2 regions of the Thermorhabdus hydrogeniformans genome follow, and region 2 is predicted to be linked to the other one. Evidence: riboswitches for the same ligand, from Rfam matches in the RefSeq annotation. Region 2 holds a riboswitch; the other holds the start of a gene.
What was found. Region 2 has a riboswitch for S-adenosylmethionine ahead of ACKX14_RS04240 (methylenetetrahydrofolate reductase). Riboswitches for the same ligand answer to the same signal wherever they lie in the genome.
Positions count from the first base shown of each region.

Region 1: another riboswitch for S-adenosylmethionine. It lies ahead of ACKX14_RS10205 (methionine ABC transporter ATP-binding protein); the one in region 2 lies ahead of ACKX14_RS04240 (methylenetetrahydrofolate reductase).

Region 1 covers NZ_JBJYKD010000019.1:24,944-32,564, forward strand. Annotated here, with positions in the region: gene ACKX14_RS10185 (PDZ domain-containing protein) at 1-531, shown strand, start outside; gene ACKX14_RS10190 (Asp/Glu racemase) at 597-1,268, opposite strand; gene ACKX14_RS10195 (MetQ/NlpA family ABC transporter substrate-binding protein) at 1,288-2,133, opposite strand; gene ACKX14_RS10200 (methionine ABC transporter permease) at 2,252-2,905, opposite strand; gene ACKX14_RS10205 (methionine ABC transporter ATP-binding protein) at 2,898-3,932, opposite strand; SAM riboswitch class I at 4,005-4,130, opposite strand; gene ACKX14_RS10210 (ABC-ATPase domain-containing protein) at 4,298-6,007, shown strand; gene ACKX14_RS10215 (secondary thiamine-phosphate synthase enzyme YjbQ) at 6,038-6,436, shown strand; gene ACKX14_RS10220 (fumarylacetoacetate hydrolase family protein) at 6,480-7,232, shown strand; gene ACKX14_RS10225 (hypothetical protein) at 7,492-7,621, shown strand, end outside.
Region 2 covers NZ_JBJYKD010000006.1:29,357-36,977, reverse strand. Annotated here, with positions in the region: gene ACKX14_RS04245 (homocysteine S-methyltransferase family protein) at 1-1,141, opposite strand, end outside; gene ACKX14_RS04240 (methylenetetrahydrofolate reductase) at 1,126-1,563, opposite strand; SAM riboswitch class I at 1,622-1,735, opposite strand; gene ACKX14_RS04235 (NAD(P)/FAD-dependent oxidoreductase) at 1,876-2,946, opposite strand; gene ligD (non-homologous end-joining DNA ligase) at 3,133-4,026, opposite strand; gene ACKX14_RS04225 (ATP-dependent DNA ligase) at 4,367-5,317, shown strand; gene ku (non-homologous end joining protein Ku) at 5,370-6,203, opposite strand; gene purK (5-(carboxyamino)imidazole ribonucleotide synthase) at 6,628-7,621, shown strand, end outside.

The DNA.
Region 1 (7,621 bases), on a different contig from region 2:
ACCAGAACACCAAGGGCCAGGTGCAGGGCGTCGGCCGTACATTTGCTGGCGTTTAGCGGGATACTGCTGGCCCTATCGGTGTTGGCTTCGCGAAACACCGTTTTTGCCTATACGGCTGCGGTCTTCGGACCCGCCGCCCATGAACTGCTCATCATAACCGGTAAAAGAACGGAAAGGCGGAATCCGCCGCTTTTTGCGCCGCCTCCCGAGGGAGTGCGGGTCCTGGATGTGGTAAAAGGCTCGCCGGCGGAAAAAATCGGAATTGGTCCCGGGGATGTCATTCTTTCCGTCAACGGCCAGCCGGTAAACAGCCCGGAGGACATGAGAAGTATTATGTCCTTGTATCCCACTTATGTGTGGATGACCGTAAAAAGCCGTTTCGGTGAAACAAAAAACCCCGAGATCAACGCATATCCCGGAGGAATAAATTCCATAGGAGCCATACTGGTTCCCAAAAACGGCCAAGGAATTTATGTGGTAACGGAAGAAGCGGGAGTGTTTCCCCTGCTCAGGCGTTTTTTCAGAAAATAGCGGCCCTTTCCGCTCGAAGGGCAGATTTTTCATCCATACTTCCATATTTCCACGCCGTCATTCTTTTAAACGCGTTTATTGCCGCCGTGCAATAGATGTGCCAGCATTTCATCAGCGGGGTCGATCACGGGGATATTCGTTCTCTCCTGCAGCACTTGTTTCAGGTAGGGGAGATGGGTGCACCCGAGCACCAGCCCATCTACTTCAAGGCTGCGGGGGAGAAGTCCCGCCAGCTCGTATTTTTCAATGATGAATTCCGGTGGTTCCAGATTCTCAATGGCGATTACCACCGGGAGCATGGAAATCCCCAGGATTTGTACGGCCGGGTTCCGCTCGTAAAAGATTTTTTCTATTCCCGCCAGGCACTGGCCGTTGGCCGCCCACAGCATCAACCTTTTGTACCTTGAAGCCAGGCTGCGGTATATGTCCAGCGGAGTGACCACAGAAGTGCCCGGATGGGATCGCTTTACGAGTTCAAGGTCTATTGCGGCGGCCAGAGAATTGCAGTATATCATCACCTTGTTTATGCCCTGCTTTTCAAGGTCATCGATGATAGAGATAACTTTTTGAACAAGAGCGTCGGGGTGCAGAAACTGCAGCAGATTCTGCTCTTCGGGTCCCGATGCGGTGGGAACACCCACCGCTGCGAGGCCCTTTTTTTGTATAAAATCAACTCCCATCCTGGTGTCCACAGGCGTGCCGGCAATTACGCCGATGGTTTTATCGGATTTTGACAACATCATCACACCTCTTCATTTAAAAGGCCGGCACCACTGAACCTTTATACTTTTCTTCGATGAATTTTTTAACTTCAGGAGAATTCAAAGCCTCAGCCAGTTTTTTAAGCTCGGGTCTTGATTCGTCGCCTTTGCGAACCGCCAGTATGTTGACATAGGGGGAATCCGCCGATTCGATGAAGAGAGCATCTTTGGTGGGCACAAGTTTTGCCTCAAGGGCGTAGTTGGTATTGATTACCGCCGCATCCACGTCCTGCAGTACCCTCGGCAGAGTGGCGGCCTCCAGTTCTGATATTTTAACGTTTTTGGGGTTTTCGGCGATATCCCCCACGGTGGCTTTAATGCCGGTGCCTTCCTTTAATTTTATAACTCCGGCCGATTGCAGGAGCAACAGAGCTCTTCCACCGTTGGTGGCGTCGTTGGGTATGGCGATGGTGGCTCCCTCTTTCAGTTCACTGAGGTTTTTAATCTTTTTGGAATAAATTCCCATAGGTTCGATATGGACTTTAGCGATATAAGTCAGGTCAAGATTGTGTTCTTTTGAGAAGTCTTCAAGATACGGAATATGCTGGAAATAATTAGCATCCAGTTCTTTCTCGGCCAGTTTGAGGTTGGGTTGCACATAATCCGTAAATTCTACAATATCCAGCTTGATTCCTTCTTTTTCGAGGATGGGTTTTACGACATTTAATATTTCGGCATGGGGTACCGGTGAAGCCCCTACTTTAATGGTTACGACCTTTGAGCCGCCGGAATTTTGGCTCTGAGATTGTTCGCCGGAGCTGGCTCCCTGCTTTGCGCCGCACCCTGCCACAAGAGCGGCGATAAGACCCAGTACCAAAACCAGAGTTAAAATCTTTCTCACATAAATCTCCTCCTCGTTTTAAACTAAAAGTTGATTTTGGTGTAGAGAATCAGTCTGCTGCCCGAGATGGCCAAAAGCACCCCTGAATCAAAGGGTCTTTTACACATAAGATGTTAAATTACCGGTTTTTTGAAAGCCGGCTTACAAAGAAATCACCTATCATCTGGGTCAGCTGCACCATGACCACCAGGATTACCACGGTATACAGCATGATGTCAAGCATAAAGCGCTGATACCCGTATCTCACAGCCAGATCTCCCAGTCCACCACCTCCTATGACGCCTGCCATGGCGGAATATCCCACCAGATTTATGGTGGTTATGGTAATCCCCGCGGCTATTGAAGGCAGTGCCTCGGGGATCAGCACCCTGGTTATGATCTGAAAAGGCGAAGCTCCCATGGCCTGGGCCGCTTCTATGACGCCGCGGTTTACTTCCCTCAATGCCGTTTCGGTGAGCCTGCCCATAAAGGGAATGGCCGCCACCGAAAGGGGGACGATGGCTGCTGTAGTTCCTATCGCCTTTCCCACCAGAAGGCGCGTGAAAGGTATGAGGACTATTAACAGGATTATAAAGGGCACGGAACGAAATATGTTTACGATGGTGCCAAGTATTTTATTTAAAAGAATATTCTGCAGTATCTGGCCCCTGTCGGTCACCATCAGCAGTATGCCCAGAGGTATGCCAAAGACCGTTGCAATTAAAACCGACACCGCCACCATATAAATGGTCTGCCATGTGGAAACCAGCAGCAGGTTTAATGTTTCAGACATTTTCAATCACCTCCACATTGAGCCCCAGCCCTTTAAGGTATTCAAAAGCCTCGGCGGTCCCGCCGTTCTTTCCCCTCAGTTCTACCACAAGAGTGCCGTAGGGGGTGTCCTGGATGTGGTCGATGTTGCCATACAGTATGTTGACGTCCACATCAAATTTTCTTACGATGCTGGATATGACGGGCTGGGCGGTAATCTCGCCGAAAAAGCCGATTTTGACGATTTTCCCTTCCAGGTGCCCGTGGTCGAGGTTCCTTATCCTGTCTTTTAGCTCTTCGGGAAGTTCCGATAGAGTTATGGATTTCAAAAAATTGCGGGCGGTTTCAGTCCTGGGGTTTGAAAATACTTCCAGGAGGGGCCCCTGTTCCACCACGCGGCTTTTCTCGATGACCGCCACCGTGCGGCAGATCTGCTTGATGACGTTCATCTCGTGAGTTATCAGCACTATGGTGATTCCCAGTTGCTTGTTGATGTCCCTCAGAAGGCTCAAAATGGACAGAGTCGTCTGTGGGTCCAGGGCCGAAGTGGCCTCGTCGCACAACAGGACCTTTGGATCGTTGGCCAGGGCCCTGGCAATACCCACCCTCTGCTTCTGGCCGCCCGAAAGCTGAGAGGGATAGCTGTCGGCCTTGTCGGAAAGTCCCACAAGGTCTAAAAGATTTTCCACTTTTTCATTGATTGTCTTTCTGTCCAGACCCGCAATCTCCAGGGGAAATGCGACATTGCCCCTGACGGTCCTGGAAGAAAGCAGGTTAAAATGCTGAAATATCATGCCTATTTTTTTTCGCATTTCCTTTAGTTCATTGGGAGTAAGGGTGGTCATTTCAACACCGTCTATCTCTATGGAGCCGGAGGTGGGCTTTTCAAGCATGTTGATGCAGCGGAGAAGGGTGCTTTTCCCGGCGCCGCTGAGGCCGATGACACCGAAAATATCGCCCTTTTTTATATCCAGGTTAACGCCGTCCAGCGCCTTGATATCCCCCGAATCCGAATGATATATCTTCGTGAGATTTCTGATGTGGATCACCGAAGACCCTCCTTTTGCCAAAATAAAAATAAAAAAACCCCTTCTGACAACACGAAGAGGCTTTCAAGAATCCTCTCATCTGTCAGAACACAGCGTTCTGCAGGAATTAGCACCGCTGCAGCCGCGGCTTTCGTCGACCGCCGGCTGCCGGTTGCCGGGCGTCATCGGGCCAGTCCCTCAGCCTGCTCTTGATAAGAGTTCTTCCGCATATTCACTTTGGTTGCTTAAAATATTAGCATGGTTTTTTTTGTTTGTCAATAGGCAGATCAATACACAACCGGGGTTTAAATAGATCCGGGTATGGTGTATAATATTACCATAAAGCTTTAGATATTTGCACCGCTTTTAGTTGGAGGAAAGTTGAGATGAAGTATAAGGACGACTTGAAAAAAGTACTGGACAGAATCGACGGAAAGGGATATAAAGCTTACAAGGAGATACAGGGCGAATACGACTTCGGATACTTTAACCTGTATATCGACCACGTCCAGGGGGATCCTTTTGCCGCTCCATCCAGGATAAGAGTAAGGGTGGATATGAAAACCGCAGGCATCGACGAGCGGCTGTATAAGACACCGGCAAGGACCACGGCGCTGGAGGATTTCCTGGCAAGGGAAGCGGCGGATTTCATCCGGACGCTGCCGCGGGTGAGCGGCACCGGCAAAAGCGGGGAGATTTATATAGACAGGGGCAACCAGGAGATTTTAAAGCGGACCGCGGTAATTGTGAAAAAAGACTACGTGGAGGCCAGGCTGAGCGTGGGTTTACCCGCCTTTGGCCGGCGCATTAACGGGAGGGGAGCGGCTGCGCTGTTGTTGGAGTACCTGCCTCAAATAGTAGACAGGGCCCTTTTATTTAAAAGCATAGATGGAAAAACGGCGGGAAAGTGGGTGGAACTCTTCGAAGACCAGGAATATCTCAGGGAAAGACTCAAGAAAAGCGGCCTTGTGGCCTTTGTGGCCGACGGCTCAATTTTGCCCAGGGAAAGCGGCATAAGCGACAGGCCCATGAGGGGCGGTAAGGTGGTGCCCTTCAAATCCCCGGAGAGCCTCAGGGTGACTTTCAACCTGCCAAACTCGGGAGTAATAACAGGCATGGGCATACCGGCCGGCGTTACCCTCATAGTGGGAGGCGGGTACCACGGCAAGACCACCCTGCTTTCCGCCTTGCAGCGAGGCGTTTACAACCACATACCGGGGGATGGCAGGGAATTCGTAGTGACGGTGGAAGATGCGGTGAAAATAAGGGCCGAAGACGGCCGCCGGGTGGAAAAAGTGGACATCAGCCCGTTTATTTCCAACCTGCCCGACGGCCAGGATACCGTGAGGTTCTCCACGGAAAACGCCAGCGGCAGCACATCCCAGGCGGCCAACATAATGGAGGCCGTTGAAATAGGCACCAGTCTGCTGCTCCTGGACGAGGATACATCGGCCACTAATTTCATGATAAGAGACGCCCGGATGCAAAAACTGGTATCAAAGGACAAGGAGCCCATAACCCCGTTTATAGACAGGGTACGCCAATTGTACGAACAAATGGGCATCTCTACGGTTCTTGTCATGGGCGGGAGCGGCGATTACTTTGATGTGGCCGACTGCGTTATAAAGATGCAGGACTATATCCCCTGCGATGTTACCGTTGAGGCTAAAAGGATAGCGGCGGAATTCAAGACGCACAGGCAGGTGGAAATAGGCCGAAGGCCGATTTCCGTAACCCCGCGAATAATTATGAAAGAGGGGCTTGAGCTCAGGGAGAAGAAAAAGGTCAGGACCAGGGATATCGACACTCTGCAGTACGGCAGGGAGAACATAGAGCTCGACTACGTGGAACAGCTGGTGGACAGGAGCCAGACCGCTGCGGTGGGAGAAATTATAAGGTACGCGGCCGCAAAATACGTTGACGGCAGGCGGAGTTTAAAGGAAATAGTATTGAAGGTTTTTGATGATATTGAAAAATACGGCCTTGATGTGGTTTCGCTCTTTGCCGGAAAGCATCCGGGGAATCTGGCACTCCCGAGGCCTCAGGAAGTGGCGGCGGGGCTCAACAGGCTCAGGACTTTGAAAGTTAAAGGTTGATACAGGCGGATTGAAAAGGGGGGAATATGTTTGTTTACTTTTACATTGGAGACGAATTCGAAAAACGAGATGGTGGATATCACGCCTCTGGTTAAACAGGCTGTCAGAGACTCAAAAATTGAGGAGGGACTCTGCTGTGTTTTCGTGCCCCACACCACCGCCGGGGTAATCATCAACGAAAACGCCGACCGCGATGTAAAAGCGGATATTATTGGGGCATTGAGCAGGCTTGTCCCGGCCAGCGGGGATTACAGACATATGGAGGGGAACTCCGACGCCCATATTAAGTCCTGCCTGGTAGGAAATTCGATAACCGTTCCCGTGGAGGGTGGTGTGCCTGCTCTGGGCACCTGGCAGGGGATATATTTTTGCGAATTCGATGGCCCACGGAAGAGAAAAGTCCTGATAAAAATTATTAAAAGCGTATAGCGTAGAGATCAAAATTTTAAAAGACAGTGCGAGGAGGAAGAAAATGAAAATTGTAAGATTCAAGCATGGCACTGACGTGAAATACGGCGTCGTGGAATCTGGAAATGTGCAGGAAATCAATGGGGATATTTTTGCGGAAATACACAAAGGGAAAAACGTATACGGCCTGGCCGATGTGAGGTTGCTTTCGCCGGTGGAGCCGTCCAAAGTCGTGTGCGTGGGAAAAAATTACAGGGAGCACGCTTTTGAAATGGGCGAAGAGGTACCCGAAGAACCGGTGATTTTTCTGAAACCGCCCACTGCGGTAATAGGGCCGGAGGAGGGCATCTTATGCCCCGAGATGTCGTCCAGGGTGGATTATGAAGGCGAACTGGCCGTGGTCATCAGGAACAAGTGCAGAAATGTGCCGCCGCAGGACGTCCGCCGCCACATCCTGGGGTACACCTGCGGCAACGACGTTACTGCCAGAGACCTGCAGAAAAAAGACGGTCAGTGGACCAGGGCAAAGTCCTTTGACACCTTCTGCCCGCTGGGACCGTGGATAGAGACCGAATTAGACCCGGAAGACCTGAAGATACAGACTTTTTTAAACGGCGAGCTCAGACAGAGCTCCACCACAAAAATGATGATTACTCCGGTTTATGAACTCGTAAGCTTTATTTCGAGGATTATGACCCTCCTGCCCGGCGATGTGATTATGACCGGAACGCCTGAGGGTATCGGGCCCATGCGGAGGGGCGATGTGGTTGAGGTTGAAATTGAAGGCATAGGAAAATTAAAAAACCGTGTTTTTTAGCCTCGATTTCGCGCTTTTCTCTGTATAAGGATGGCGCAGTCGTGGCATAATATAAATAGAAAATTTGAAGAGAAATGGAGAAAAATGGATGTAGAAAGGAATTTTTCGAAAAATATATCTTTTTTATAACTTTATGCACTTGAACAAATTTTTATCGTATAGTATAATGTTTGTGAAAGAACTAACAGACTTATAACATATGCCCTCATTTTTTTATACCAATTTATTTTGAAAAATACGCAGAAAAGGAGGGAAAAAAATGACCAGGAATGAGTACCTAGACCGAGAAAGAGACATGCTTTTGAAGGCTTATATGACGGCCGGCGAAGAGGAAAAGCGGGAGATAATGTTAAAGATAATGAACATAGATGCTCAGGCCGGCGACAAGG
Region 2 (7,621 bases):
GGCGCAATACGGCCCTTTTCATTAAAGCCTGCTCATCTATGCCGGGAACTCCCAGATTCACATCCAGGATATGGGCCCCGGCCTTTTTCTGGGCAAGGGCCTCTTCCACCACGCGGTTTAAGGAACCGGCCTTCAGTTCTTCGGCCAGGAGCTTTTTTCCGGTGGGATTAATCCTCTCTCCTATGACCTTTACCGGTTTATCCCGGCATAAGAACACCGTCAGCCTGTCGGAACACAGGACGGTTTCGGATCCGGGCGTTATTTGCCGGGGTTTTCGCCCGCGGACTTTATCCTTCAGCAATCTTATATGTTCCGGGGTGGTGCCGCAGCAGCCCCCCAGCGCGTTTAATCCCGCATCCGCCAGCTTAACGCAGCTTTCGGCGAACTCTCGGGGTGAAAGGTGGTAAACGGTCCGGCCGTCGGCAAATTCCGGTATGCCGGCATTGGGCTGGACCAGAAGGGGGATATGGCGGTATCTTGCCATTTCAGCCAGGATCGCCGCCATTTTATCCGGGCCCAGGGAACAGTTTATCCCGACCACATCGGCGCCGATGGAGCCCAGGACAAAGAGGGCCGTGGCCGGGTCTGTGCCCGTGATGGTCCGGCCCGTCTCTTCGAAGGTCATGGTGACCGCCACCGGAATGTCGCAAAGCTCCCGGGCCGCCAGCACCGCAGCCCGGGCTTCCGAAAGCTGGCTCATGGTCTCCACCACTATCAAATCCGGCCCGGCCTCCAGGGCGCCGGCTATTTGCTCTTTAAAGACGTCTATGGCCTCCTCCAGGGCCGTAGGGCCGTACGGCTCCACAGGCATCCCCGTGGGGCCGACGGATAAAGCCACAAGAGCCTTTTCGCCCGAGGCCTTTTTTGCGATTTCCACCGCCCTTAAATTTATTTCTCTCACCCTGCCGGACATGCCGAAGTGGGAAAGTTTGACGCGGTTGGCCCCGAATGTATTTGTCTCTATTACGTCGGCTCCGGCCTCGATATAGGCCCTGTGAATATCCATTACCGCCTCCGGGCGGTAGACGTTCCAGGCTTCCGGGCACTCGCCGGCTTTCAGGCCCCGTTTGATAAGTTCGGTGCCCATGGCGCCGTCGAAAACCACTATTTTCTCTCTAATTGCTTCTAAAAAAGTCGACACACTTTTATCCTCCCAACGAAAATATTTCTTATTCCGAGGGCCCAGGCTCCTAAAACTTCCGACTGGAGGCCGATCACATTCCCGTCCCTGCAGGCTAAGTGGGGAATTGTTTCGACCCCCGTTCTTTCCTGAATTATATGCGCAAGGGGTATTGCCCCCATCCTCATATTGGCCATCGGGTTGTCGCAAATATTAACCGCATCCGCGTAATCTTCCAGTTCCCTTACATCAGCAAGAACTCTTTCCAGATCCGTGCCTTTTGGAGATGAAATTTCCACGGTAACAGTAAATAAACCTTTCTTCAACTTGTTTTTCAAGCCAGATTCCGTACGGCTGACTCCTTTCACAATATTTTTCATGTTTTTATATGAGCATTTCCCTTGCGCCCGGATTCTCTTCTTAACCGGCGATGAAACTGCCATATAAAAACTTGAGGCCTCTTCTCAAGATAAGAGGCCTCAATCTCTCCATCCGCAAGATCTCTTATCTTTCAGAAGACTATGCTTCTGCAGGAATTGGCACCATTTTAGAAGGGGGGCTTCTAACGGTTGCCGGGTTTCATCGGGCCAGTCCCTCCACCTCTCTTGATAAGAGGTTTTACAACCTTTATCGTATTCAGTTTTTTATGATTATATCAAGCAGGCCAAATTGCTGTCAATATAAAAATATATAAAATATGATTTAAAATTATGATTTTGATGCGGCTCCGGAAATATTTGCTGCAGTTTTTCTTGCTAGGCGATAAATTTAAAAAGCGCGGCTGTGGCTGGGGTGTAAAATCGGGGGTTGAATAAAACCCTGTAAAACTTAAATTTGCAAGCCCTTGCCAGGACCCTTTCCACCCTTTCAAAGGACATCTTTCCCCATGCCGTGGCAACGGTTTTTTCGAATTCCAGCCTCCGTGAAAAAATGCTCCTTATCCGCCGCTCGTAGCCGGTCAGGTCTCTGGATATGGCGCGGGCCGCTTCGATGCCGCTAATAACCGCCATATCTATACCCCCGCCATGCAGCGGTGATGTTAGCCCCGCCGCATCTCCCACCAGCAGGATGTTGTCGTAGATGAGCTTTTCCGGCATTTTCGAAGGGCAAATCCCGCCGAGGGATTTTATAACCCTGTAGCCGGGGCCGTCCAACCCTTCCCGCCTCATCACATCATCCAGCATGCCCCACAATTTCCGTTTATCCGCCGAATCAAAGTTGCCTATGCCCACATTGGCCGTCTCCCTCCCCTGTTCATCCTTTCCTTTCGGGAATATCCAGTAATAGCCCCAGAAATCCGGCAAAAAACCGACTTTAAGGCGGTTGCCGATGTGGGAGAAGTCTCCTTCCACAGTGTACTGGACCGTCCTGCCGCAGTGATTTTTATAAAAACCCGAAAAGCCGTAAACCCTGGAGGTTATTGAAGGCGCCCCGCTGGCGTCTATTATAAAATCGTAATCTCCCTTCAATTTTTTCAGGTCTTCTGGCTTAACCGGCGAGTCCTCTTTTATAATCACGCCCGTTTCCGCAGCCCTCTTCGCCAGTTCTTTTTGCCAGGTGCTCCTGTCTATCATCCATAAAAACAAAGGCCTTACGTCAAACCGGTATGTAGAACCTGCTTTTATAACAAGTTCTTCCACCTTGAACCTGACTCCGGCGCAGGGCTTACCCAGGCGTTTCAGTACATCAAAAAAGCCTTCTGCGCACCGGATATTTTCGCCTATTTTACCCTTTTCCATTAGAGTCACATCAAATCCGTGTTTTGCCGCCTCGGCAGCGGCATAAAGGCCTCCCGGCCCTCCGCCGATAACCAGAACTCTGGCCACAACAATCCACTCCCTGAGACCCGTAGTTTTTACGAAAATTTACCTTCGAAGAAAAATTCCAAGGATACTCCTTATTATCAGAAAAAAAACTACTCCCGCCATTATAAGAAAAAAGATAATGGACAAATCCAGAAACCAGCCAAAAGTTATGTTCATGCAATGCCCTCCTTCATTTAAAAAAGGCCTTCATTTCAACCACCTGTCTATGTGCTGTTTAATCGTCAAAACACCTTTAAACAGATCGCCCTTTTCCTTAGCCCTCGCGGGCATGTTCCTAATGTGGAACATTTGCGGCACAACCCCCTGTTTCAGCTCCTCCCAGGTCACCGGGCACGAAACAGGCGCCCCCTTTTTCGGGCGCGGGCTGTAGGGGGCCACTATGGTCTTGCCTCTCACGTTTTGCAGGTAATCCAGGTACATCTTGCCTTCTCTCTTATCCACACTGCGTTCGGTGGTGGTTATATCGGGGAAGGTCTTTTCCAGAACTTTGCAGAAAAACCGGGCAAAAACCCGCACTTCTTCGTACGTGTATTTGGGCTCTATGGGGATATAAACCTGCAGCCCCGTGGCCCCGGAAGTTTTGGGAAATCCCACCAGACCGGACATGTCCAGCAGCTTTTTCAAGGCCAGGGCCACTTCCCTGGCATCCTCGAAATTGGTGTCCTCCATTGGGTCAAAGTCAAACACCACAAAATCCGGGTATTCCACCGAACCTATTCTGGAGAGCCAGGGGTGCAGCTCTATGCTGGCCTGGTTGGCCGCCCATAGCAAACTTCGAGTGTCGTTTATAACGGCGTACCGCACCGTTTTCTCATCATGGAAATCCTCGTAAGTTTTAAGCCAGTCAGGGGCGTATTCCGGGATATTCTTTTGGTAGAAGGCTTTGCCGTATATGCCGTCCGGATACCGGGTAAAAACCATGGGGCGGTCTTTTAGATGGGGCAATATAAACGGAGCCATTTCTGTATAGTAGTTTATAAACTCGGCTTTGGTAATGCCGTCTTCGGGCCACAACACCTTTGAAAGGTTTGTGAGGTTGAGTTTTTCATTTTCCACATAAACCAGCGGCAAAACAGACACCTGCCCCAAACACATTTTCAAATTCCATCGGGGTCTATAAAGTTATGATTCCCTTTTAAGGGCTTTTTAACAACCCGTGCAGGCCTGTTCCATTTTTGCCGCAAACTCAAGATTTTCGTTTTACAGATATTTCTCCACCGCCAAGGCCGCACCCCTGTCCTCAAATCCCGGAAGAGCAGTTTAATTTACTTCTATTATACCAAAAATCCCGGAGTACAAATTTTAAAAAATCTCGAAAGCGGGCATCCTATTTAAATAAAGAACGGTCATTAATCAGTAACGCTTATATCTAGAAACTTACAGTCGGGAAAATAAAAAATCGATTTATCAGGGAGCGGACATGTTGCTTACACCCGTTATTCCGTTTGAACCAATACGTGCGGAAAAAATACCGGCCGGAGAGCGGTGGATAGCCCAGGTTAAGTGGGACGGCGTCCGCGTCCTCACTTACTATGATGGAAATGAGGTCAGGTTGTTCAACCGCAGGCGAAATGAAAGGACCGTGCAGTATCCGGAATTCCTCGATATCGCTCGATATTGTTCCGCTTCATCGGTCATCCTGGACGGTGAGATAATAGCCCTTTCTGGCGGCAAGCCTTCATTCCACGAAGTTATGCGAAGGGACGGAATCCGTAAACCCGAAAATGTGGAACGAGCCCGGCGGTCGATTCCAGTCTCCTATATGATATTTGACATCTTATATTACAACGGGAAGTGGATTACGGGGCTTCCTCTGCACCAGAGGCAGCAAATCCTGGCGGAAACAGTCACCCCGCAGGAGGATTTACAACTTGTCGAAAACTTTACCGACGCAGAAGGATTATTCAATGTGATAAAGGCGGAGGATATGGAAGGTATCGTGTGCAAGGATATTGACAGCAGGTATATTGTCGGCGGTAAAAACGACCGCTGGCAGAAGATAAAAAATTACAGGGACCTGACTGCCGTCATAGGAGGAGCAACTTTCCGGGGCAACGTGGTAAACGCCGTGCTGCTGGGCCTGTATGACGAAACGGGCCGGCTATGGTACGTAGGGCATGCCGGCACGGGAAAATTGACCGCAAATGAATGGAAGGACCTGACACAAAGATTAAAACCGCTGGCAGCCCTTGAGCGGCCGTTTGTCAATAAACCGGAAAGGCTCAAGGGTATTCTTTGGGTTAAACCCAGGATCACCGTAAAAATTAAATTTATCGAATGGACCGAAAGGGGGACCATCAGGCAGCCGAGCATCCAGGCCATTGTCGATGAACCCCCGGACAGATGCCTTTTGCCCCAGCCTTCATCTTAGCCTGAGGTAAAGACAACTTAAAGGGTTTGGGCCATCGGACATCAGGGCTCATTTAGCCGGCGACTTTCTTTTTGCGCCCCCTCCTGCCGGGGGTTTTGGCTTTATCCTCTTTTTCCTTTTCTTTTTCCGCCAGGGCAAGGCTCGCCTTTAAGGCTTCCATGAGGTCCACAACCTTTTCTTCCCGGGCCGCGGGTATTGTCACTTCTTCACCTTCCACCTTGGCCCGTATGATTTCAAGCAAGGCCTTCCGGTACTCGTCGGTATATTTTTCCGGCCTGAAGCCGGTGGAAAGGGAACTCACCAGTTGAACCGCCATCCTGACCTCGTTTTCATGAAGCTTTACATCCGGCGATATGGGAATTTCCGCCGCATTTCTCACCTCGTCGGGGAAAAACATGGTCTCCATGACCAGATGGTGTTCACCGTAGGGGCGGAGACAGGCCAGGCTCTGCTTTGCCCGGATCACCACCTTTGCGATGCCAATCTTCCCCGCTTCCTCCATGGCCTTTCTCAAAAGTATATAAGCCTTCTGCCCGGTTTCCTCCGGCCCAAGAAAATAGGAATGGTCGAAATAGATGGGGTCAATTTCCTTCAAATCCACAAAGTCCACAATATCTATAGTCCTGGTGGTCCTGTCTGGTATGCTCTCCAGGTCCCCGTCCTCGATTATCACAAATCTCCCCTTTTCATACTCGTAGCCCCGGGCGATTTCATCATCTTCTACCTTGCGGCCGCATACGGGACATACCTTTTCATAGCGAATGGGGGTACCGCACGCCCTGTGAATCTGGCGGAAGCTTATGCTCTTTCTCTCGGTGGCGGCGTACATCTTTACGGGAACATTAACCAGACCGAAGCTGATGGAACCTCTCCACAGCGCTCTCATCTTCATCACTCCAATTTTAATCGGCATAACAGTAATGTTGAATAATAACTCAGCGCAATAGGTTTTACGAAATTACACCATGCGATGTTCTTTGCTCATTGATATAATTCCCCACAGCTTCACTCTTTATTTAATTTTCATTTACCTTGTGGCGGTATTTCCCAATGGCTTTTTTCCCAGGCTTTCCAGAAGATTGTCATTATAAGGCGTTTTTTTCGGGAGAAAATAATAATACCTGCCGGGGTTAGCGAGGTACCGCAAACCAATTGGTATCGATAGTTAGCCGCCGGCGGGCTTTTAATTTTTTATTTTATATTGACAAACCAGGCAAACTCTGCTTTATTTAAAAGTAAGGATCTTGCCGTATATTTTTTTTATTTATTACCATTTAGTTCGAATTTTAAATTGTTTGGGAGTGGAAATAATGGGTTTTGCCGCGCACTTGAAAATCGGGATTATAGGCGGCGGACAGCTGGGGAAAATGCTCACCGTGGAAGCCAAAAAATTTGGTTTTTTCGTCACGGTTCTGGACCCCACGCCGGATTCCCCGGCCGGCCAGGTGGCGGACCGCCAGATTGTGGGGGACCTGTACGACGGGGAAAAAATAAGGGCGGCCGTTTTAAAAAGCGACATAACCACCTACGAAATAGAACACATCAACACGGGCGTCCTTAAAGAGCTGGAAGCGGAAGGTCACAGGATTTACCCGTCGCCGGGCCTTTTAGAAATCATTCAGGACAAATCCGCACAGAAAGAGGTGCTGATTAAAAACCGCATACTCACTGCCAGATGGAAAAAAGTAGAGGATAGTTTGGAATCTTCGGTTAAGGAGCTCGGTTTTCCTGTCGTTCAAAAAGCGTGCAGGGGCGGGTACGACGGCCGCGGTGTTTTTATCATACGGGATGAAGGGGACCTAAAGGACGCTCTACAGGGGGAAACTTTCCTGGAAGAGTTCGTCGATTTTGAAAAAGAGCTGGCGGTGATGGTGGCGAGGAGCACATATGGAGAGATAAAGTGCTACCCGGTTGTGGAGATGTCCTTTGACGAAAGGGCCAATATCTGCGATATGGTAATAGCCCCGGCGCGAATAAGCGAAAAAATAAAGAAAGAAGCGGAGGAAATTGCCGTGGGCTGCGTGGAGGCCCTGGACGGCGTAGGTATTTTCGGCATAGAGATGTTTCTCGCTAAGGATGGAAGGGTTCTGGTAAACGAAATAGCCCCCAGGCCTCATAACTCCGGCCATTATACCATTGAGGCCTGCGTTACTTCTCAATTTGAACAGCACATCCGTGCCATAACGGGTCTGCCCCTCGGCTCCACGGACCTGCTGTGCCCCGCCGTGATGGTGAATATCCTGGGGGAAGAGGGTTTTGAAGGACCGCCGGCATACACCGGAGTGCCGGATATTTTATCCATGC